Regions from separate parts of the Bradyrhizobium sp. CCBAU 65884 genome, predicted to be linked through region 2. Evidence: predicted binding sites of a transcription regulator. Region 2 holds the regulator's gene; each other region holds the start of a gene.

Region 1 (7,906 bases), on a different contig from region 2:
TTGCTTGAGCGAGGCGATGAGCTCCGGCGTATCGGCCGCGGCGTGTCGGGAAAATCCAGCGAGAAAGACAATGAATACGAGGCGGAAAAGCACGTTCATGCGCGAAACCCTCCTGCAAATGCCCCCGGAGGATGGTGACGCGCAACGCGGTCGATTTCAATTATCGATTGCCTGCCGGGATGAGTTCCCGCGAGATTTTCGGATCAGACGGCCAGCCGCCGTGACGCCGCCAGTCCCGCCAGCGCTTCGTCCAGCTTGTCGCGATCGAGCGGCTTGATCAGGAATCCGTTCATGCCCGCCTCGAAGCAGGCATAGCGATCCTCCACCAGCGTATTGGCGGTGAGCGCAAGGATCGGCGTGTGGTGGCCGCCGGTCGCCGCCTCATGCGTTCGGATTCGCTTCGTCGCCTCGATGCCGTCGAGCTGCGGCATCTGGATGTCCATCAGCACGAGATCATAGGGCGTGCCGGCCGATGAAGCGGCGAGCCAGGACTCCAGCGCGGCCTCGCCGTGGACGGCGATGACGACGCGATGGCCGAGCTTCGTCAGCAGCGAGCGCATCAACAGCGCGTTGATCTCGTTGTCCTCGGCGACGAGGATCGACAGGCCCTTGGTCGCTCCTTTGGCCGGCGTCGCGCCGGCAGCTTCCGCCGGTGGTTCCGGCGCCAGATCGGGCGAGGCCACCTCCGGCGTCATCGCAAGGCGCGCGGCGAGCGAGGCCGCCCGCAGTGGCTTCACCAGAAAACCGGTGAAGGCCGGGGACAGCTTTTCGTGGCGCGAGCCAGAAGTCAGCAGCACGAGGCGCTGCAACGCATGCGCGCGGGCCATTTCGCCCAGCTGGTCGGCCGCGGCAGGGCCGATCGCACGATCGATCAGCACCGCGTGCCATGAGCGTTCCGGCAGCAGCGCTTCGGCGACCGCGGCATCCGTAATCATGCAGGTCTGGCCACCCCAGCGCTCGAGGCGCCGCGCGATCAGCGAGGCCTCGATGCCGTCGGCGACGAGGAGCATCGACTTGCCGGTGAGGTCGGGACTTGGAAAGGCCGTCTGTCCCGCGCTGGCTTGCGACGGCGGAAGCGGCACCGCGATCTCGAAGGTCGAGCCTTTGCCCGGCTCGCTCGCGAGCGTGATCCGGCCGCCCATGCGCTTGACGATGCGCTCGCTGATGGAAAGGCCGAGCCCGGTGCCGCCATAGGTGCGGGCGACGCGCTCGTCGGCCTGCTCGAATTCGCGGAAGATGCGCTGCTGCGCCTCCGGCGCAATGCCGATGCCGGTGTCGCGGACCAGGAAGCTGACCTCGTTCGGCCAGATGCCGGGCTCGACGATCAGCGCGACGCCACCGCTCGCGGTGAACTTGATGGCGTTGCCGGCGAGGTTGAACAGCACCTGGCGCAGCCGCGCGGCATCACCGACCACCTCCAGCGGCAGGCGCTCGTCGACATAGGCGGCGATCTCGAGCGCCTTGGCCTGCGCGCGGGGCGCGAGCAGCTCGGTGATCTCCTCGACCAGGGTCGAGAGCGCGAAGGGACGCTGCTCCAGATCAAGCTTGCCGGCCTCGATCTTGGAATAGTCGAGCAGTTCCTCGATCAGCGCCATCAAGGCTTCGCCCGAGGTTTTCACCGCCTTGGCATAGGTCGCCTGCTCCGGGGTCAGATTGGTGTCGAGCAGGAGGCCGCCCATGCCGATGATGCCGTTGAGTGGCGTGCGGATCTCGTGCGAGGCCATCGCGAGGAAGCGCGATTTGGCGCGGTTGGCGGCGTCGGCCTGGTCGCGCGCGTCGGACAGAGCGCGTTCGGTCTCGGTGCGGTCGGTGACGTCGCGCCCCACGCTCTGCAATTCGGCGGGCTGTCCGGCATCGAGGCGGACATAGCCCTCGCGCCAGGCGATCCAGCGCGCGCCGAGCGGGGTTGCGATCTTCTGGTCGTGGATGCGTGTGCCGCTGCTCTCGCGGGCGCTGTCACCCTGCTCCAGCACGTCGAAATCGAAGCGCGTGCCGACCAGCGCGCTGCGCGCCTGTCCTGCGAGCGCGCAATAGGCTTCGTTGGCAAAGGTGATGCGGCCATCGGTAGCGCGCAGCACGATGAGGTCGCCCTGCTGCTCGAACAGGCTGCGGGCGCGTTCTTCCGCCTCCTTCAGCTCCCAATTGCGATCGATCAGCGCCTCGTTGTGGGCGGCGAGCGTACGCAGCCGCTTGCCCACGAAACGCAGGCGCATGCTCAGCGTCGCAAGGCCGAGGCAGGCGAGCGCGAACAGGAAGCTCGCGCCGATCGCAAAGGTGTGGGGATCGTAGCCGGAGTTCTCGGACCGGCTGCCGGACACGAAGCCATAGGCGCCGCCGAAGGTCGCCGAGAAGATCATGAAAGAGCGGATCGCGAAAGCGATGCGGGGATGCTGTCGCCTGAAGCGGCGCATGCGCACCTTGATCCGGAACGTCCGACCCATCGCCACCGACCCCGACTCTTCTTCGAAATCCCGCCACCCGCCGTCTGCGACGATGTCGCGCCGACCTTGCGAACAGCTTGAGGCTTTGGCGCTGCCTCCAAACAGGGTTGACCAGGTGTTAACGGCTCAGAGCGAGGCGGCTTGGAGCGGGAGCGGGCGATGGCCGCCATGGGCGCCGACGATCAGCGCCGCGGCCTCGCGCTGCGAGAACGACTTCGAGCGCACATAGATGCGGTAATCCGCCGGCCCTTCGGTGGAGAGATAGATCACCTGGCCGCCATCGACGGGCTGAGCGGCAATCGAGACGAGGCGCGTCGAGGGATTGGCCTGACAGGAATCCGGCTCGGAACCGAGACCGTCGTCGACCACGGCGAAGTCCGCTGTATCGGCATCGTCGGTGATCTGAACCCGCACCGTGGCCCGGGCGGGATCCTCGGTGAAGGCGACATGGACGCCGGCGGTCCAGAACAGGGAGGTGAGCTCGACCGAGGTTTCGCCGAGGGCGATGCAGGGATGCGAGACCGATCCGATCTCCGCGCGGGCGAACACCGCAGCCGCCAACAAGGGAACAACCGAGGCCAGGATCTTGAAACGCAACATGACACTCTACTCGCCGAGGCCCGGGGAACTCATTGGGCTTTATGGTTTGCAGAGCGTAAAGGAAACTCGTTACCGCCGGGTTGATGCGCGGAATGATCAAGCCATCTGGCGCACATCCTCCGCGAGTGCGCGGTAGGACAGCGCTTCGGCGAGATGCAGCCGGCCGATCTTGTCGGCTCGATCGAGGTCCGCCAGCGTGCGCGCCACCCGCAGCACGCGGTGATAGCCGCGCGCCGACAGCCGCATGGTCTCGGCAGCGTCGCGCAGCAGCTTCTGGCCCTGCGCGTCCGGCTTTGCGATCTCCTCCAGCACAGAGGCAGGAGCCTCGGCATTGGTGCGGACACGGGGCAGGCCGGCATCGGCATAACGCGCGAGCTGGATGTCGCGCGCCGCCGCCACGCGGGCGGCGACTTCGGCGGAGCCTTCCGCCGGGGGCGGCAGGATCAAGTCGGCTGCGGTCACGGCAGGAACTTCGATGCGCAGGTCGATACGGTCCATCAGCGGGCCGGAGATGCGCGCCTGGTAGTCGCCGGTGCACCGGTCGACGCGGCCGCGCTTGCAGGCATAGCCCGGCTCGAACGCGTTGCCGCAGCGGCACGGATTCATCGCCGCGACCAGCATGAAGCGGGCAGGGTAAGTGACGCGATGATTGGCGCGCGACACCGCGACCTCGCCGTTCTCCAGCGGCTGCCGGAGCGAATCCAGCACGCGCGGATCGAACTCCGGCAATTCGTCGAGGAACAGCACGCCCTGATGTGCCAGCGAGATCTCGCCGGGCTTTGCGCGCATGCCGCCGCCGGTGAGCGCGGCCATGCTCGCGGAATGATGCGGCGAGCGGAACGGCCGCTTGGCCGTCAGCGCGCCGCCCTCGATTTCGCCGGCAACGGAGGCGATCATCGAGACCTCGAGCAGTTCGCTCGGTGACAGCGGCGGCAGGATCGAGGGCAGGCGCGCCGCCAGCATCGATTTGCCGGCCCCGGGCGCCCCGATCATGAGCAAGTGATGCCCGCCGGCGGCGGCGATCTCCAGCGCGCGCTTGGCGCTTTCCTGGCCCTTGATGTCGCGCAGGTCGAGCGTGGAGGCGGCGGGCTCATGCACCTTCGGTGACGGCCGCGACAGCACCTGGGTGCCCTTGAAGTGATTGGCGATCTGGATCAGCGAGCTTGCCGCGATGATCTGGATGTCCGGGCTCGCCCATGCCGCTTCGGAGCCGCACGAGGCCGGGCAGATCAGCCCTTCCTCGCGCATATTGGCGCCGAACGCGGCGGGAAGAACGCCGGCCACGGGCGCGATCGAGCCGTCGAGGCCGAGCTCGCCGAGCACGGTGAAGCCGGTCAGCGCATCCGGCGGGATCGCGCCGATCGCCGCCATCAAGCCGAGTGCGATCGGCAGGTCGTAATGGCTGCCTTCCTTCGGGAGGTCGGCCGGCGCCAGGTTGACGATGATTCGCCGCGCCGGCAGCGCCAACCCTGAGGCGATTAGCGCCGAGCGCACCCGCTCGCGCGCCTCCGACACCGCCTTGTCCGGCAGGCCGACGATCGCGAACGCCGGCAGGCCCGGCGCGACCTGCACCTGCACGTCGACCGCGCGGGCCTCGATCCCCTCAAAGGCGACGGTGGAAACCCGCTGAACCATGCTCAAACCAGCCTGCCCCTCTCGCACAATTAGGGGTAGCAGAGACGGACCTTCTCCGCAAGAACAATACGGGAACGATCCCGGAGGGCGAGCAAGCCCTAACCAATCGTAAACGCCACGCCGACACTAAGCCTCGAATGCCGGCTTCTGTCCTCAGCACATTCCAACGAATGTCCGCTATTCCTGAGGCTGCGGGATGGGCCGTGGTCTAACGGGTGAACAATTCAAATGCTTGCAAATCGCCGGAGAAGCGAACGTCGGGTGTGCAGCCGGCTCGCCAAGATCCATTTTGGCGCGGGCTCGCTGCCGCGGGACTGCACGATCACCGATATTTCGGATGGCGGCGTGAAGGTGGTGGCGGAATTCCTGGAAGTGCCGCCGCAATTCACCATCATTTTCGCACCTGATTATTCCCGCCAATGCCGCCTGCGCTGGCGCATCGGCTGCGAATTCGGTGCCGAGTTCACCGACTAAGATCTCCCAGGCCGCGTCCTTAACGGGACTTTAGCGTTAATCGGTAAGCATCTCTGATCAGTTGCCGAGTGATCAGAGTATGTCCAAGCGTTCGTCCCTCGCCTCTCCCCCGGCGAGATTGCTGCTTCCCGCACTCCTGGTGCTTGTCCTCGGTGGCTGCCAGACCGCCGGCATCGAGGATGTGACCGGTGCGCTCGGTGTCAGATCGGAAACGGCGGTCAAAGCCGACGCCAAGCCAGAGATGGACGCCTTGCGCGAGCGCTATCGCGCCAAGCCCAGTGATCCCAACGTTGCGCTCGCCTACGGCAAGGCGCTGCGCGAGACCGGCCAGCGCGCGCAGGCGGTTGCGGTCATGGAGCAGGCGGTGCTCGCCCATCCCAGCAACAAGGCGCTGCTCGCCGGCTATGGCCGCGCGCTCGCCGACAGCGGCAATTTCCAGCAGGCCTTCGACGTCCTCAGCCGCGCGCATGCGCCGGAGGATCCGGACTGGCGCATCCTGTCGGCGCAAGGTGCGGCGCTCGATCAGCTCGGCCGCAACGAGGAGGCGCAGCAATATTATGCCGCGGCGTTGAAGATCGTGCCGGACGAGCCGACCGTGCTGTCCAATCTCGGCCTGTCCTATATGCTGCAAAACAATCTGCCGAAGGCCGAACAGGTGCTCGGCCGCGCTTATCAGCGCAATCAGAACGATGCGCGGGTCCGCGCCAATCTCGCGCTCGTGCTGGGATTGCAGGGCCGCGAGGCCGAGGCCGAAATCCTCGTGAAGGCAGATTTGCCGCCGGACCAGGCCGCGGCCAAGGTCGCGGCGCTGCGGCAGCTGCTGGCGAAGAAGCAGCAGCGGGCGGATAAGTAGTCCGCCCCTTTTGGTGTACGCTTACGACGCCTTGCGATGCGGCGCCGAGTTGCGGCTTGACTTGCCCTTCAACTTCTTCAGCAGCGGTCCGAGCAGCGAGCGCTTCGGCTTCTTCACCTCGCCGCGGCCGGCGAGGCGGTTCGCCATGTTCTGGAACAGCTCGGTGGTGCGGTGGTTCTTGGAGACCTCCGCGATCATCTGGCCGTTATTGGCGGCGGTGGAGAACAGCTTTGAATCGAACGGGATCACCGCGATCGGCTGGCTTTCCATGGTCTTGGCGAACGCCTTGACCTCGATCTCCGCGCGCTTGTGCATGCCGACCTGGTTGATGCAATACAGCGGCGGCCGGTCGTTTGGCCGCGCCGCCTTCAGCACGCTCAGCATGTTCTTGGTGTTGCGCAAATTGGCGAGATCGGGCTCGGCCACGATGACGATGTCGTCGGCGTTCACCAGCGCGCGCCGCGTCCAGCCGGACCATTGGTGGGGAACGTCGAGCACGATGCAGGGCGTGGTCATGCGCAGCGTGTCGAACACGGCGTCGAAAGCTTCGGCGCCGAAATCATAGACGCGGTCGAGGGTGGCAGGCGCCGCGAGCAGGCTGAGGCGCTCGGTGCATTTGGAGAGCAGGCGCTCCATCAACGCCGTGTCCGGCCGGTCCTGCGACAGCACCGCGTTGGCGATACCCTGCACCGGGTCCTGGTTGTAGTCGAGGCCCGCGGTGCCGAAGGCGAGGTCGAGGTCGATCACGACGGAATCGAGCGCGAGGTCACGGGCGATGGTCCAGGCCAAATTGTGCGCGACGGTGGAGGCGCCGACGCCGCCCTTGGCGCCCACCACCGCGATGACGCGGCCGGTGATGATGGCCTCGGAGGCCGAGAACAGGCTGCAGATGGAGCGGACCACGTCGAGGGTTTCGACCGGTCCCACCACATAATCGTTGACGCCGCGGCGCACCAGCTCGCGATAGGGCGCGGTGTCGTTGGGATTGCCGATCACGACCACGCGTGTGCCGGGGTCGCAGACGCCGGCGAGGTCGTCCAGTCCCTCGAGGATGTCGCGCGTGCCGTCGGATTCGATCACGATCACGTTCGGCGTCGGCATCGATTCATAGACTTCGATCGCCGCGGCAAGGCCACCGTCCTTGGCGGTGAGGTGCGCCTTGGCGAGCCGGCGGTCCTGCCCGGCCGCGGTTACCGCGGCCAGCGTCTTCTCGGTCTCGCAAAAGGCCTGCACCGAAATGCGGGGAACCGGCGCAATGTGTTCCTCGGGGTGCTGCGGATCGTCCGCTTCTTCGTCGTGGATGCCCGTCATTTGCCTGTGTCGCTGAGCTTGGCCCTGTCGGCCTCGGAATTGGGAGTCGAGATCGCAGTGCCCTTGCGGTAGCGATCAAAGGCGATGTCGCGCCGCGCGGTATAGGCCGGCGTCTCGGATCGCGGCTGCTCGAGGTCGGCCGGATTGTCGATCATCGCGGCGAGATTGCGCTGGCTGGCGCAGCCCAGATTGAAGTAGGGCCGGTTCTCGTTGTAGCCGGGATCGAGGATGTTGGGGCCGAGGTCTTCCGGCCACAGCCCGCAGGGGCCGGCGACCGCGGCGATCTTCGAATAGCTCAGGCGGATGGTGGGCAGCAGCCCGGGATCTTCAGGGCGATAGGGATGCTGGACGATGGCACGCGACGGCACGCCGCCGGATGCGAGCACGGAACGGATTTCCCGATAGGTCGCAGCCGCCGCGCGCGAATTCGCAGCGTCGACGGGAACGTCGACGACGACGGAGCCGGTGCCTTCGCGCACCCAGTCCCGGGCGATGCCCGCGACGTCCGAATGCTGCGCGGCCGACAGGCCGCCCCTCGCCTTGCCGACGAAGATCACGATCGACTTCTTGCCTTCCTGCACCGCGATCGGGT
Region 2 (7,906 bases):
GGACGTGCTGGGCAAAACCTATCTCACCAAGCAAGCCTCTCTCCTGCTTGAATTCGCAAGAACCACCTCGGATTCTGACCTTTCCGCCAAGCTGATCAGCAAGGCCGCCGACCTGAAATCCCAGGCCGATCCGCTACCCGACAAGGATCAAGGGCCGAAGGCTCCCGACGTCGCGCTGGACGACGGGCCGGACCGGCCGAGCGGGAGTTGAGCGATGCCGGCCGTGGCACTCATCATTCTCGTCCTCGCCATGGCCACCCTCCTGCCGATCGGCCTCATTCTCTGGATCATGCCACGCCAAGCCTGAGCCTGCCTTCGATCCAGGGCCGGAAAGCGGCAAGATAAATCGTGCCCGCTCCGCATTTTTGCCTCTGCCCCCGCGCTCGGCTAGAAGACTGTCGGAACATTTCGTCCGAACGTGCCGAGCAGGAGTTTCGCCGTGGCCTTGATGCCGGTTTCCGACGCCCTTGCTGCGGTGCTGGCGGGTGCAGAGCCGCTGCCTGCAGAGATGGTTTCACTCGACGAAGCCTACCATCGCGTGCTCGCGCAGGACGTCGCTGCGCGGCGCACCCAACCGCCCCAGGCGATGTCGGCGATGGACGGCTACGCCGTGCGCGCGGCCGATGCGGCAACGATCGATTCCAGGCTGACGATGATCGGTGAGGTCGCAGCGGGCCGTCCGTTCACGGAAAGGGTCGGCGCCGGCGAAGCCGTGCGGATCTTCACCGGCGGCGTCGTTCCCGACGGCGCCGACGCAGTCGTGATCCAGGAGGACACGATCGCCGAGGGCAAGCACGTAACGATCAAGGAAGCCGCGATCGTGGGTCGGCACATCCGCCCCGCCGGCGTTGATTTCCGCGAGGGTGACGTCCTCCTGCGCAAGGGAACCCGTCTGACAGAGCGCGATCTCGCCCTCGCCGCTGGAATGAATCACCCGCAACTCGCCGTCTGCCGTCGTCCGAAGGTCGCGATCCTCGCCACCGGCGATGAACTGGTGATGCCGGGCGCGACGCCCGGGCACGGCCAGATCGTCTATTCCAACGGCTATGCCCTGCACGCGCTCGCCCGCAGCGAGGGCGCCGAGACCATCGACCTCGGTGTTGCCGCCGATACGCTGGAGGCCACCACCGCCGGCATCCGCCGCGCGCGCGAAAGCGGCGCCGACGTCCTGGTCACGACCGGGGGCGCATCGGTCGGCGACCACGATCTGGTCCAGCAGGCGCTGAAGGACGAAGGCATCGCGTTGGCGTTCTGGAAGATCGCGATGCGGCCCGGCAAGCCGATGATGCACGGACGCTTAGGGACGATGGGCGTCATTGGCCTGCCCGGCAATCCCGTGTCGTCCTACGTGTGCGCCTTCCTGTTCATGGTGCCGCTGATTCGCGCGCTGGCAGGCCGTTCGGTGATTCATCACCATCGCGAGCGCGCCGTGCTGGGCCGCGATCTCGGCGCCAATGACCAGCGCCAGGATTATCTGCGCGCGCGCCTGGAGCTGCGCGACGACGGCACGCTCGTCGCCCTTCCCGTCAGCCATCAAGACTCCTCTCTGCTTGCGAATCTTGCTGCAGCACAGGTACTTCTCGTGCGCGCACCGCTTGCGCCAAAGGCCGAGGCCGGCAGCCCCTGCGAAGTGCTGCGGCTCCCCGTCTGAACTGCGCGGCCACACGCATTCCGCGAGTTTCGCTCTGTTCACGGTAAATTAAGCAGTTGCGGAACATGTATCGAACATATAGTGTCCGTTCATGATTTGTTTCGAGGATGTAGCGGCTTATCGCTGAACTCATCGTCTCGGAATCGAACGACATCAACCGGGGGACTTTGGTCGAGATGTTAACGCGCAAACAATACGAGCTTCTGCGGTTCATCAGCGAACGCTTGAAGGAAAGCGGCGTGCCGCCGTCCTTCGACGAGATGAAGGATGCGCTCGACCTGCGCTCGAAGTCAGGCATCCACCGCCTGATCACCGCACTCGAGGAGCGCGGCTTCATCCGCCGCCTGCCCAACCGCGCCCGGGCCATCGAAGTGATCAAACTGCCGGAGCTCCAGGCTGCCGCCGGCAACCGACGCGGCTTCACGCCAAGCGTCATCGAGGGCAATCTCGGCAAGCTACGCGCGAGCTCCAGCCCGTCCGCGGACGAGGGCGAGCGGCCCGTTGCGGTGCCCGTGATGGGTCGCATCGCGGCCGGCACCCCGATCGAGGCGTTGCAGACCCGCAGCCACACCATCAGCGTGCCTCCGGACATGCTCGGCTCCGGCGAGCATTACGCGCTCGAAGTGCGCGGCGATTCCATGGTCGAGGCCGGCATCCTCGACGGCGACATGGCGCTGATCCAGCGCAACGAGAGCGCCGATACCGGCGACATCGTGGTGGCGCTGATCGACGACGAAGAAGCCACGCTCAAGCGCTTCCGCCGCCGCGGCGCCTCGATCGCGCTGGAGCCCGCCAATGCCGCTTACGAGGTGCGCATCCTGCCGCCGAACCGCGTGAAGATTCAGGGCAAGCTGATCGGGCTTTACCGCAAGTACTGATACCGGAAGTCTTCAGCGCCTCGCGCGCGCCTTCGGTCGGCATCGCCGATCAGAGATTGGAGCGGATTGATGGTCCGCTCCGGCTGGATAGTCTTTCTGGTTCTGCACAGATTGTCCGGCCCCTCCCCCTTTCGCGACATCCTCGGCAGGCCGCGCGAAGCAACATCGCTTCGCGGGCCTTGCGAGTTCGAGGGGGACAGCCCAACTGCGCCAGATCGTTTGAGCGCAGCCGCAGCAACGCTGGTCGCATCATGTCGCATCATCATGTCGGCTAGGACACGGCCGTGATCCAGAAAATCCGCAACGACCGCAATGCAGCGCGCACGCAGCCGAGCTGACGATACTCGGGCTGGCTGGTTTCGCCGGTCGTTGACGCGCGCCTGCCAAATGCACGGAAGCCGACTTTGTTCCTATCGAATTCGGAAAAGATGGAAAAGATAATGTGATCGGGGCTCGCGGATCCCAGCCGCAGATTTGCCTACAACCAAGCAGACCGTCACGTGCTTCCACTCTGGTAGGGGCCTGCGCCTCCGAAAGGGGTGCGGGTCGCTATCTCTGCATAGAGGAGCACCCGATGTGTGACTACAGCCTGCATGCCGTCGCGACGCGCCCCGCAGAAGTCGGCGAGACGATCGTCACGACAACATTCCGCGGCACCTCGACGCGCGGCTTCGCCTCCGAAGCCGATCTCTCCGTCGCGGTCTGCCTGCTGCCGGGAACGGAGCTCGCCTTCGCCGATAACGTCCGTTACGACAACCGCTGGATCTGGACGCGCACCGTCAACTCCCGCGTCGGCAAGTTCGGCAAGATCGATCCGCATATTCCCGATCGCCATCATGATGCGATCGAATTCCCGGACGGCAAATCCGTGCTGGTGACGCAGCTCGTCGAGGGCCAGCGCGCAACCGTGCTGCAACTGCCGGTGACTCAACCGATCGGCGAGCGCGAGCACAAGCCGCAGATCATCGCCGACAGTCGCCCGACGGTCACGCGACTGCCGATCGGCTGACGCCCTCCGGCCCGGCGGGTCCGGGGCCAGGATTGAAATGCCGTCGCCGGCCGATGCCGGCGAGCCCGGTGGGTTTGTGTTTCACGAAATTCGATCGGCGAGCGCCGCCGCACCTCGTCGCCGCACGAAGTTTGGGCCGTCCTGCCTGAATTTTGAACCTCCGCTCCGCAGCCAAATGACCGATGCTGTCGTGGTTTGAGGCGGCGGACACGCTCGATGAAAACCTTTATTCGCGTTGTTGAACTCTGGGTGCCTGACCGGACGCGCATGCGGCTGGAATTCGGCGGCGGCCTTTACGATGAAGGGCTGTCCGCGTTCAAGGCCGTCAGCGAAGAGCTGCACTTCGGATATGACGAGGGGCTTCCGGGCAAGGCCTGGGCCTGCGGCCATCCCGTCATCCTCACGAAATTCGCCAACTCCTATTTCAAGCGGACCGATCAGGCCGTCGCCGCCGGCCTCACCTGCGGCGTGGCGGTGCCGGTGTTTGCAGGCGAATTTCTGCAAGCCGTGATGGTGCTGTTCTGCGGCGACGACGAGGCGCATGTCGGCGCGATCGAACTCTGGCACAACGATCCTGATCTCTCCCACGAGATGGGCCTCGTCGACGGCTATTACGGCGCGGCGGACATGTTCGAATTCAACTCGCGCCACACTAAATTTCCTCGCGGCTTCGGACTTCCCGGACGCACCTGGAAGGCGGGCCTGCCGCTGATCATCAAGGACCTGCACGACGCCAAGAGCTTCCTGCGCTGGGAGGACGCAGCCAAGGTCGGGATCAATCTGGGTGTCGGCGTGCCCTACCGAACCGGCACCGACCAAACCTGGGTCCTGACTTTCCTCTCCGCGCAGGCAACGCCGATTGCGCGACGCTTCGAGATCTGGGTCCCGAACGAGGCCCGTTCGGCGCTGGTCTTTCGCGCCGGCGATTGCAGCGCGCAGACCGACCTTGCCGCCCGCTATGCCGCCAATTCCATTGCCAGGGGCGAAGGCAGCATCGGCGGCGCCTGGGCCGCCGGCATGCCCGCGCTCAACGACGATCTCACTCATGACGGCTCGATCGCGGGCTCTGAGGCCTGCGCAGCCGGGCTGAGCCGAATGGTGGCCCTGCCGGTCATCGGCAAGGCAAAGCTCGAAGCCGTGCTGGCCTGGTATCTGTAATCGATGGCGTCAATCGTCGGCCTGCAAGTCGGTCTCCGATGGCGTTGCGTCGCGGCTGCGGGGAGCCGCCTTCTGCGCAAGGCTGCCGTCGAAGTCACCTTCGCCCGCACCGGCCGGTAACCACGGGCGGTTCGTGCCTCTTGCCCTCACCGCCTGAACCGAAAAGCCGTCGCCACGCTGGGTCAATGCCAGCGCGCCCTGGCGAGCGAGCCGCTGCCGATCCACCACCATCGCCGCACAATCGCGCGGCGCGGGCCTCGACGTCACCACCAGTGCAGCCCGGTTGCAATCGTCCGCCAACGCGTCGATGCGCGAGGCCAGCGCGACCAGCCGTCCGTCTGCGAGCGGCGTTACGCAGCCCGACTCGTCGCACGATATGCCGCTCGCCAGCGCGCTACTGCCGGCATCGCGCGGATCGGCGTCGGCAGCCAACCACTCCCTCAGCACGAAATTGTCCTTGCCTGCCCTGATCAGATGCAAACGCCCGTCGCCGCCCCGCACCGCGACGCTCGCGCCGTCCCCGGCAATCAGGATATCGGGCTGGCGCACCGACAGCCCCCAGCCGATGGAAACCAGCAGCACGACGGCACCGCCCCAGCGCAACGGCGTACGCAGCAGGCCCATCACGATGACTCCCAGGCTCGCTGCGATCAGCGGCGCGATGCCGAACGCCGGGATGCGACCGACCGCGCCCGGCAATGCCGCCACCCAGCGCGAGACCGCGACCATCCAGTCGATGCCGATCCCCATCAGCCACCAGAACACGCCGTCGAGCCCGAACGGCGCTGCGAGCAATCCCAGCAGCCCCGCCGGCATCACCAGCGCCGAGACCACCGGCATCGCACCGAGATTGGCGAGCACGCCGTAGGGCGTGACGCGGTGGAAGTGGAAGGCGGCGTAGGGCGTGGTCGCAAGCCCGGCGATCAGCGAGGCCAGGAACAGCATCGCGATCTCGCGGCCGCCCCACATCGCGACGCGCGCGGTCGCCGAATGATCGGGTGAGGCAAACAGGTTCGGCATGCCGATCTGTACCAGCGCGACGAGACCCAGCGTCGCGGCAAAGGACATCTGGAAACTCGGATGCACAAGCGCTTCCGGCGCGACCGCGAGCACGATCAGCGCCGCCACCGCGAGCGTACGGAAGGTGATGGCGCGGCGATCGACCATCACTGCGATCAGCACCACCGCCGTCATGAAGAACGATCTTTGCGTGGCGACCTCCGCGCCAGACAACAGCAGATAGAACGCAGCCGCCACCAGCGCTGCGGCCGCCGACCATTTCTTGATGGCAAAGCCGGCCGCCAGTCCCGGGATCAAGGCCAGCAGTGCGCGCACCGCGAAGAAGACGACGCCGGCGACGACCGCCATGTGATAGCCGGAGATCGAGAGCACATGGCCGAGCCCCGAGATGAACATCGCGTCATTGACGGGCGTGGAAATCGCATCGCGCCGCCCGGTGAGCAGCGCTGTCGCGATCGCGCGGTTGTCACCTTCGAGCGTGGCACGGATGCGGGCATCGATCGCATCGCGCAGGCCCTGCATGAAGGCGGCATAACGCAGCCGCAGGCCGCCGGCATCGGGCGGGACTGAAGCCGTGATCGCGCCCATCACGAAGCCGGAGGCGCCGATGCCCTGAAAGAACATGTCGCGCGAAAAATCGTAGCTGCCGGGGCGCACCGGCGAGAGCGGCGGCATCAGCCGCGCCTTGAGCTGCACGAAGCTGCCGACCTCGGGCGCAGTGCCCTTGCGCACCGACAGGCGGACGCGTTCCAGCTTGACCTCGCTGCGCTGCGCCTCCATGGCCGTGACGCGCAGCACGAAACGATCGGTTCGCTCGCGGATATCGCGGGCCTCGACGAAACCCGACAGCGACACTGAATAGAGCGGCTTGGCCAGCACGGGGTGGGCGATGCGCGCCGTCTTCCAGGTTGCCACGGCAAAGCCGGAAGCGACCGCCGCAATCATGATCGCAGGCGCAAACAGCCGGCTCCGCCGCAACAGCACCGCGCCAAACGTGAGCGCGATAGCCGTCGCGGCAACGACCCACAGCACCGGCTCATGATCGGCGGCAAAATAGAGTGCGATGCCACCGCCAAAGGCGACAGGCACCCACGGCAACAGTCGCCCGGCGCCGGCCTCCGCGCGGGCCCATTCACGCAGCGTCTCGACGATTGCCGGCCAGGCGCCAAAGCCCGCGGGGGCAAAGCCGCCAGCCGGTGCAGCACGGCCGACCGGCCACGTCCCGGCAACTCCCTGGGAGCGTATTGGCCGGCCCGGCTCCGCCATATCCCTGCACCCTACGCGACGCGATTGCCGCCAAGGCTACCGGAACGTGCGGCCGCGCGAATAGCGGTACAAATCGAGAACGAAGGGAGCCTCCCCCTACTTTTCCTCTTCCATCGTCACGGCGACATCCGCCTTGGCCGACAGCCGCACCTTGTTCCCCTCGACACCGGCGACGAGCCCCTTGTCGATGAAATGATGATGACCCTTGTGGCTGCCCTCGCCACTGTCCTTCTTGGTCAGCTTGATGCGGTTGCCCTCGACCTTGTCGACGGTGCCGACATGGACGCCGTCGGCGCCGATCACTTCCATGTGCTCTGCGATAGTTTGCATGGTGGGTTCCTTGTTGGAGCCACCTCAACGCGCGGAGAGAGCTTCGGTTCGTATTCTGCTGTCATTCCGGGGCGCGCCACTTGGCGCGAGCTATGATGCGCAATTGCGCATCGGAGAATCCATAACCACAAGCTGGGGTTATGGATTCCGGGCCTGGCCCTTCGGGCCATCCCGGAATGACAAACTGATGAAGAGTGCCAATCAGATCAGCGGCGCCTTCGCCGAAGCGTGGTGATTGACGATCTTCCAGTCGCCGTCCTCGCGGACGATGACCCAGCTCATCTTGACGACGAGATCAGGGCGCTCGCCGGCGAGGTCGAACGAGATGGTCGCGGCCATGTTGATCAGATCGGGGCCGGCCTGCGCTGCGTTCACGTCGGAGAATACGGCGCTCGGCTTGCGCCAGCGCGGCAGGCCGTTGAAGTAATCGGCAACACCGTCCCTGCCCCGATAGAGTCTCGGGTTCGAACCGAAGAAGAACGCGTTTTTCGCATAGAGCGACGAGAGCGCGGCGGCGTCGAGCGTCGCGAAGCCGGCGCACCATTTCGCGATGATGGCGGAAACGATGGCGTCGGCTTCGTTGCTCATATGCGC
Region 3 (7,906 bases), on a different contig from region 2:
CCGCCGCAACGGCGCCACGAACCGGTCTCCCCTCGGCCCCAAAATGCGCTAGGATGACCGCAGCGCGCATTCCAAGTCGCGCACGATCAACTGGACGTAAGAGGAAACGAGATGAGGGTGACGATTGGACGGCGCACGGCTGTGGCTGGCGCGCTGGCTGTGTGTGGGGCGGCAGGCTTGACGGCAGCCTTCGGGCCGTTTTTTTCACCGGCGGCCTGGGCGCATGGGCCGACCCGGCAGAAGGTGCGGGAATCCATCGAGATCAACGCGCCGCAGGACAAGGTCTGGGCTGCGATCCGCAACTTCCAGGACATGGGCTGGCTTCCGCCTGTCACCAAGACCACCGGCGAGAAGGGCAACGAGATCGGCGCGACGCGCCAACTGACGCTGACGGGCGGGGCGACTGTCGATGAGGAGCTCTACAAATACGAGCCCGACATGATGAGCTATTCGTACCGGATCACCAAGGTCGACGTGAAGGTGCTGCCGGTGACCAACTATTCCTCGACGTTGACGGTGTCGCCGGCTTCCGACGGCAAGTCCAAGCTGGAATGGGCCGGGGCATTCTACCGCGGCTTTCCCAACAACGATCCGCCGCCGGAGCTGAGCGACGAGGCCGCGGTGAAGGCGGTGAGCGGGCTCTACAAGGCCGGCCTCGAAGCCCTGAAGAAGAAGATCGAGAGCGGTAGCTGATCGTGCGGATGCGGGTTCTGGCGGCGCTCGCCGCCAGCCTTTGTCATGCCATCCTCGGCAGCGCCGCTGCCGAGGAGGCGTTCGTCACCAACCAGCTCAGCGACGATCTGATGGTCGTGGATCTCGCCGCCGCGCGTAGCGTCGCGACCATCCCGATCGGCGGCAAGCCGGCCGGCGTCGCCGTCAGCGCGGACGGCCGCTTTGCCTATGTGACGAGCCCGGACGCCAAGGCGGTGACGGTGGTGGACGCCGCAGCCCGGCAGGTGGTCGGGCGGATCGAGGTCGGCGGCGGGCCGCTCGGCATTGCCGTGGCGCCCGATGGCCGCACCGTCTATGTCGCCGATTGGTATGCAGCCGCGGTGCGGGTGATCGACGCCGCGAGCCGCAGCGTCACGGCCAGCATCGCGGTCGGCGCCTCGCCATCGGGCCTGGCGGTGACGCCGGACGGCAGGCTGCTGCTCTCGGCCGACCGCGACGACGACAGCGTCTCGGTCGTGGACATGGCGACGCGCCAGCGCAAGGCGACCATCAAGGTCGGCACCCGACCATTCGGTGTCACCATCGATGCCGAGGGCAAGCGCGCCTACACCGCCAATGTCGGCTCCGACGACGTCTCCGTGATCGACATCGCCGAAGGGCGCGAGATCGGCCGCGTGCCGGTCGGCATGCGCCCCTATGCGGTGGCGCTGACGCTGGGCCGCGGCTTCGTCACCGACCAGTATGGCGGCACCGTCAGCGTGTTCGATCTGGCGAGCCTGAAGCCGGTCAAGCGCATCAATGTCGGCGACTATCCCGAAGGCATCGCTGCGACCGCCGACGGCAAGCGCGTCATCGTCGCCTGCTGGGAGAGCAACACGCTAAGCATCATCGACGCGACTGATCTGAAGGTGATCGGCGAGATCAGGACCGGCGACGGCCCGCGCGCGTTCGGGGCGTTCCTGCGCAGGACGGAGTAGGGTGTGTAGGGTGTGTAGGGCGGATTAGCGAAGCGTAATCCGCCATCTTGCATCGACGATCGGTCGGCGGATTACGCTGCGCTAATCCGCCCTACGATTACACAACACGTCCGCAATCTCGTCCATCCGCTCGAACACGTGATCCGGCCCGTGCGCGCGCAGCGCCGCCGGGGCCGCATAGCCCCAGCACACTGCGCCGCAGGCAATCCCGACGCTGCGCGCTGCCTCGATGTCACGGACCTCGTCGCCGATAGCGACGATCTGGTTTGGCGCCACGCCGGCGCGGCGGATGACGCGGTGGAATTTCGCGGGCTTGCCGAACAGCGATGCCGAGCAGTCGAAATGCGAAAACAGCGCGGCGGCCTCGCCAAGCTTTTCGCGCGCATTGGCCTCGCTGTCCGACGTCACCAGCGCGAGCTCCACGCCGTCGTCCGCCAGCGTCCGCAGCATCGCCTCGACGCCCGCAAACAGCGGGATCTCGCTAGCTGCCTCTCCCTTCAGCCGCCGCGCATGCCGCGCGATCGCCGGTAGCTTCCACAAGGGTACCTCAAGGCGGCTGAGGATCTCGCGCGTCGAGGCATGCCGCAGCTCCTCGACGTCCTCATCCCGCACGCGGCGAAAGCCGAAGCGGTCGGCGATGTCGTTGACGGTGCGCAGGAACCACGGGAAGCTGTCGGCCAGCGTGCCGTCGAGATCGAAGATGGCGAGGGCGTAGGGCATGGGGGAAGGGGAGTCTGGTCGAGCTAAGTGGCCGGATGTACAAGACGGAAGCAGGAAGACAAAGATGCCGGTCGATCAGATTCAACTTAGCAAGTTCTTGAGCTTCGTGCTGAGACACAAGCCCGATGAGATCGGCTTGACGCTCAGTGCCGAGGGCTGGGTCAATATTGACGAATTGCTTGAGAAAGCCAATGCAACAGGGACGATGTTTGACCGAGCTGACCTGCTCGGCGTCGTCGCAAGCAGCGACAAGAAGCGATTTTCGCTATCAGCCGACGGACTGAAGATCCGGGCCGCCCAAGGGCACTCTGTATCGGTGGAGCTCGGCTTGCCACCCCAAGAACCGCCCTCAGTCCTCTACCACGGGACGGCGACGCGATTTGTCGAAGCGATCCTCGCGGAGGGCTTGAAACCGCAGGCGCGCCAACAAGTGCACCTGTCCTCCGATGAGGAGACCGCGCGGCAAGTGGGGCAGCGCCATGGCAAGCCCCACATCTTCAAGGTCGATGCCGGCGGCATGTATGCGCGCGGTTTCAAGTTCTATCGCGCCGACAATGGGGTCTGGCTGACCGATACAGTGCCGCCGGAGTTCTTGGCCCCGGCGACGAGCAAATGACATAATGGGAAGCCGCGGACAGGCTGCTACTCCGCCGCCTCGCTCGTGCTCCTTCGCTTCGGCTTCCGTGCCTTCTTCAGCACCGGCTCCAGGAATTTGCCGGTGTAGCTCCGCGGCGCCTTGGCGATGTCCTCCGGCGGGCCCCAGGCGACGATCTCGCCGCCGCCGTCGCCGCCTTCGGGGCCGAGGTCGATGACCCAGTCGGCGGTCTTGATGACTTCGAGGTTGTGCTCGATGACGACGACCGTATTGCCCTGCGCGACCAGCTCGTGCAGCACCTCCAGCAGCTTCTTGACGTCGTGGAAGTGCAGGCCGGTGGTGGGCTCGTCCAGGATGTAGAGCGTGCGGCCGGTGGCGCGCTTCGACAGCTCCTTGGCGAGCTTGACGCGCTGGGCTTCACCGCCCGATAGCGTGGTAGCCTGCTGGCCCACGTGGATGTAATCGAGCCCGACGCGATGCAGGGTCTGAAAAGTCTCGCGCACGCGCGGCACCGCCTTGAAGAACTCAGCGGCTTCCTCGACGGTCATGTCGAGGACGTCGGCGATGCTCTTCCCCTTGAATAACACCTCCAGCGTTTCGCGGTTGTAGCGCTTGCCCTTGCAGACGTCGCAGGTGACGTAGACGTCGGGCAGGAAGTGCATCTCGATCTTGATGACGCCGTCGCCCTGGCAGGCCTCGCAGCGGCCGCCCTTGACGTTGAAGGAGAAGCGGCCGGGCTCGTAGCCGCGCGCCTTGGATTCGGGCAGGCCGGCGAACCATTCGCGGATCGGCGTGAAGGCGCCGGTGTAGGTCGCGGGGTTGGAGCGCGGGGTGCGGCCGATCGGCGACTGGTCGATGTCGATGATCTTGTCGATGTGCTCGAGGCCCTCGATGCGGTCGTGCGGGGCCGCGCCCTCGCTGGCATTGTTCAGCTTGCGGGCGATGGACTTGTAGAGCGTGTCGATCAGCAGCGTCGACTTGCCGCCGCCGGACACGCCGGTGACGGCGGTGAACAGGCCGAGCGGAATTTCGGCGGTGACGTTCTTGAGATTGTTGCCGCGCGCGTTGACCACCTTGATGGTGCGGCGATGGTTCGGCGGCCGCCGCTCCGGCACCTCGACCTCGAGCTCGCCGGTCAGGTACTTGCCGGTGAGCGATTTCGGGTTGCGCATGATCTCGGCGGGCGTGCCTTCGGCAATGATGTTGCCGCCATGCATGCCGGCGCCGGGGCCGATGTCGAGCACGTGGTCGGCGAGCAGGATGGCGTCCTCGTCATGCTCGACCACGATCACGGTGTTGCCGAGGTCGCGCAGCCGCTTGAGGGTGTCGAGCAGGCGCGCGTTGTCGCGCTGGTGCAGGCCGATCGAGGGCTCGTCCAGCACGTAGAGCACGCCCGTCAGGCCCGAGCCGATCTGCGAGGCCAGGCGGATGCGCTGGCTCTCGCCGCCGGACAGCGTGCCGGAGGAGCGGGATAGCGTGAGGTAGTTGAGGCCGACGTCGAGCAGGAAGGTGAGACGCTCGCGGATCTCCTTCAGGATGCGGCCGGCGATCTCGTTCTGCTGCGCGTTGAGCGCCTCGGGCACGGTCTCGAACCATGCGCCGGCGCCCTTCACCGACAGCTCGGAAATCTCGCCGATATGCTTGCCGCCGATCTTGACGCAGAGCGCCTCGGGCTTGAGCCGAAAGCCCTTGCAGCCCTCGCAGGGCACGTCGTGGAAATACTTCGCCAGCTCCTCGCGCGCCCACTCGCTCTCGGTTTCCCGATAGCGGCGGTTGATGTTGGTGATGACGCCCTCGAACGGCTTCTTGGTGTCGTAGGAGCGCACCCCGTCCTCGTAGGAGAACTTGATCTCGTCCTCGCCGGAGCCGTGGAGGATGGCGTTCTGCGTCTTCTTGGCCAGGTCCTTCCACTTGGTGGTCAGCGTGAACTTGTAGTGCTTGCCGAGCGCAGTCAGCGTCTGCACGTAATAGGGCGACGACGATTTGGCCCAGGGCGCAATCGCGCCCTTGCCGATCGCGAGCTCCTTGTCGGGGATGACGAGGTCTTCGTCGACATGCTGCTCGACGCCGAGGCCGCCGCAGGCCGGACACGCGCCGTAGGGGTTGTTGAACGAGAACAGGCGCGGCTCGACCTCGGGAATGGTGAAGCCGGAGACCGGGCAGGCGAACTTTTCCGAGAACAGGATGCGCTCGGGTCCGCTCTTGTCGTGGATCTTGGCGGTCTTCTTCTTTTCCTCGGCGGGAGCCGCCGCCGGCGCGTCGGCGAATTCGACGACGGCGAGGCCTTCGGCGAGCTTCAGCGCGGTCTCAAAGCTCTCGGCGAGGCGCTGGCCGATGTCGGCGCGCACCACGATACGATCGACCACGACGTCGATGTCGTGCGGGAATTTCTTGTCGAGAACAGGCGCTTCGGCGAGCTCATGGAAGGTGCCGTCGATCTTGACGCGCTGAAAGCCCTTCTTGAGCCATTCGGCGAGCTCCTTGCGGTACTCGCCCTTGCGACCGCGCACGACGGGGGCGAGCAGATACAGGCGGGTGCTCTCGGGCAGCGCCAGCACGCGGTCGACCATCTGCGAGACGGTCTGGCTTTCGATCGGCAGGCCCGTGGCCGGCGAATAGGGCACGCCGACGCGCGCCCACAAGAGCCGCATGTAGTCGTAGATCTCGGTGACGGTGCCGACGGTGGAGCGCGGGTTCTTCGACGTCGTCTTCTGCTCGATCGAGATCGCCGGCGACAGGCCGTCGATCTGGTCGACGTCAGGCTTCTGCATCATCTCGAGGAACTGGCGCGCATAGGCCGACAGCGATTCGACGTAGCGGCGCTGGCCCTCGGCGTAGATGGTGTCGAAAGCGAGCGAGGATTTGCCGGAGCCGGAGAGGCCGGTGAACACCACCAGCTTGTCGCGGGGAATCTCGACGTCGATGTTCTTGAGGTTGTGCTCGCGCGCGCCACGGATCGTAATTGCGCGCAGGCTGGAGCCCGCGTTCTGCTGTTGGCGCTTCGCCTTGATCACTTCATCCATCCGAGTTGCCCTCAAGGAATCCCATGGGTGCGCGACCGCGCCAATAAAAAAGGCGCGCTCGCCCGGAACCGGGATCGGCGCCGATGGGGTTGTCAGCGAACGTAGGAAGAACGGAGACGGATTTCCAGTGGGACTTGCGAATCGTCAACGGAATGTTGGCGCGCTGGCGGCATCTGGCAGCAGTTGCTGTGCGGAACTGCGCGGCAAGTGCCGCGAAAACAAAAAGGCCGGCGCAAGGCCGGCCTTTCGTGACGATGGGAGTCGGTAGCGATCAGGACTTCAGATCAATACCGGGCGACCACGGGGCCGCCGAAAGTGTAGTTGAGGCGGACGGTGCCCATGTCGACGTCCTGCTTGATCCGGTCAGTACGGTCGTTGACGCCGAGGACCGTGAACCCGACGTTGCGGCCGCCCATGAACAGATGGTTGTACTCGACGGCAACAGACCAATTCGGGGCGAACCCGAATTCGAGGCCGGTGCCGACTGCGCCGCCCCAGCGCGTCTCGCTCGCGCTGTCGAAGACCACGCCGCCCAGAAGGCCATCGTATTTGGCATGGGTAACCGCGGCGCCGCCCTTCACGTACCAGAGCACGTTGTTCCAGGCATAACCGACCTGACCGGTGAAAAGGCCGATCGCATCGATTCGGGTCTGATTGACGATCGGCGCGAATGCGAGGGGTCCGCTCGCATTCGACCCCTTCAGATTAGCCCAGTCGCCTTGAGCTTCGAGGCCGAAGACCCAGTTGGCCGACTGCCAACGATAGCCAACCTGACCACCGACGACTCCGCCCGTAGCGCTGTGACAGCCTTCGGAGACGACGGGTATTGCCGCGCCGAGGACAGCGTTGAGATCCCAGCAATTGCGGCTCGAGGCGCCGCCGCCGTTGATACCGATGTAGAAACCGCTCCAATTGTACATCGCGATCGGCGCGACCGGAGCCTTGGTGTAGGGGCGGGCCGCCAAATCGGCCGCCGAGGCCGGTGCCAACGCGCTGAGTGCGAACAAACCGGCCGAAGCCAGCAAAAGCTTCTTCATATCCATTCCCCAGTTCCGTTTCTCTTTCTGACCTTCCGGAAAGCGGAAGAGCCAGCGGACCTATGACCCGACTAATGTCACTGCTTTACACCATTAAAGCCAAAGGTTGTGTCACCCGGGCGCCACATCTCTCCGAAAACGCGAGCGAGCCGGTTGTGGCGCGCAAAAACAGAAAGGCCGGCGCGAGGCCGGCCTTTCGTAACGCGAGGCGTTGAAGTGTAGCTTAGTACTTGGCAACCACCGGGGCGCCGAAGTGGTAGTTCACGCCGACCTGCACGGTGTGGAAGTTGAGCGTGCCGGTGGTGACCGGAGCGCCGAGACCGGAGAAGTAGGTCTCGCCGCCGAGGCTGCGATAGAGGTACTCGCCCTTGACCGACCACTGCGGAGCGAAGAACGCCTCGACGCCGGCGCCGACGGTCCAGCCCGAGTGGAACTTGCTGTCGGAGACGGTCACGCCGAGCGCGCTGACGCTGACCTTGTTGTCGATCCAGGCGTAACCACCGGTGCCGTAGAACAGCACGTTGTTGACGGCCCAGCCGATGCGGCCGCGGACGGTGCCGAGCGCGTCGGTCTTGGACGACACGGTGATGCCGAGAGCGGTCGCCGAGGCGCTGACGTCAGCCCAGGAACCATCGGCCTCGATGCCGAACACGACGTTGCCGGCCTGCCAGTTGTAGCCGGCGGTGCCGCCGACGAAGCCACCCTTCATCTTCGGGTCGCCGGAAGCGTTCTCCCAGGCGCCGCCACCGACGATACCGAGGTAGAAGCCGGTCCAGTTGTAGACGGCCGCCGCCGGAGCGATCGGAGCCTTGGTGTAGGGGCGGGCTGCGAGGTCGGCCGCCGAGGCGGGCGCAGCGAGAGCGAACAAACAGGCCGAAGCCA

What was found. Region 2 encodes LexA, which represses DNA repair genes until DNA is damaged. Its sites were predicted from a motif close to TGTTCNNNNTGTGTTCNG; they were not measured.
Region 1: a site for LexA is predicted at 4,736-4,753, ahead of XI03_RS32650 (YifB family Mg chelatase-like AAA ATPase). Genes of this name have one in related genera too.
Region 3: a site for LexA is predicted at 6,083-6,100, ahead of uvrA (excinuclease ABC subunit UvrA). Genes of this name have one in related genera too.

The regions. Positions count from the first base shown of each region.
Region 1 covers NZ_LBJU01000130.1:176,251-184,156, reverse strand. Annotated here, with positions in the region: gene XI03_RS32665 (histidine phosphatase family protein) at 1-99, opposite strand, end outside; gene XI03_RS32660 (PAS domain-containing hybrid sensor histidine kinase/response regulator) at 204-2,441, opposite strand; gene XI03_RS32655 (hypothetical protein) at 2,568-3,041, opposite strand; gene XI03_RS32650 (YifB family Mg chelatase-like AAA ATPase) at 3,138-4,676, opposite strand; gene XI03_RS32645 (PilZ domain-containing protein) at 4,905-5,150, shown strand; gene XI03_RS32640 (tetratricopeptide repeat protein) at 5,230-6,003, shown strand; gene XI03_RS32635 (AAA family ATPase) at 6,025-7,314, opposite strand; gene XI03_RS32630 (CpaD family pilus assembly protein) at 7,311-7,906, opposite strand, start outside.
Region 2 covers NZ_LBJU01000114.1:104,712-112,617, forward strand. Annotated here, with positions in the region: gene XI03_RS16880 (hypothetical protein) at 5-211, shown strand; gene XI03_RS16885 (molybdopterin molybdotransferase MoeA) at 440-1,651, shown strand; gene lexA (transcriptional repressor LexA) at 1,828-2,529, shown strand; gene XI03_RS16895 (hypothetical protein) at 3,104-3,538, shown strand; gene XI03_RS16900 (GAF domain-containing protein) at 3,755-4,696, shown strand; gene XI03_RS16905 (ComEC/Rec2 family competence protein) at 4,706-6,982, opposite strand; gene XI03_RS16910 (DUF2171 domain-containing protein) at 7,079-7,312, opposite strand; gene XI03_RS16915 (SgcJ/EcaC family oxidoreductase) at 7,514-7,900, opposite strand.
Region 3 covers NZ_LBJU01000088.1:33,954-41,859, reverse strand. Annotated here, with positions in the region: gene XI03_RS06180 (SRPBCC family protein) at 112-693, shown strand; gene XI03_RS06175 (YVTN family beta-propeller repeat protein) at 696-1,649, shown strand; gene XI03_RS06170 (HAD family hydrolase) at 1,731-2,369, opposite strand; gene XI03_RS06165 (RNA 2'-phosphotransferase) at 2,434-2,985, shown strand; gene uvrA (excinuclease ABC subunit UvrA) at 3,012-5,987, opposite strand; gene XI03_RS06155 (outer membrane protein) at 6,272-7,024, opposite strand; gene XI03_RS06150 (outer membrane protein) at 7,248-7,906, opposite strand, start outside.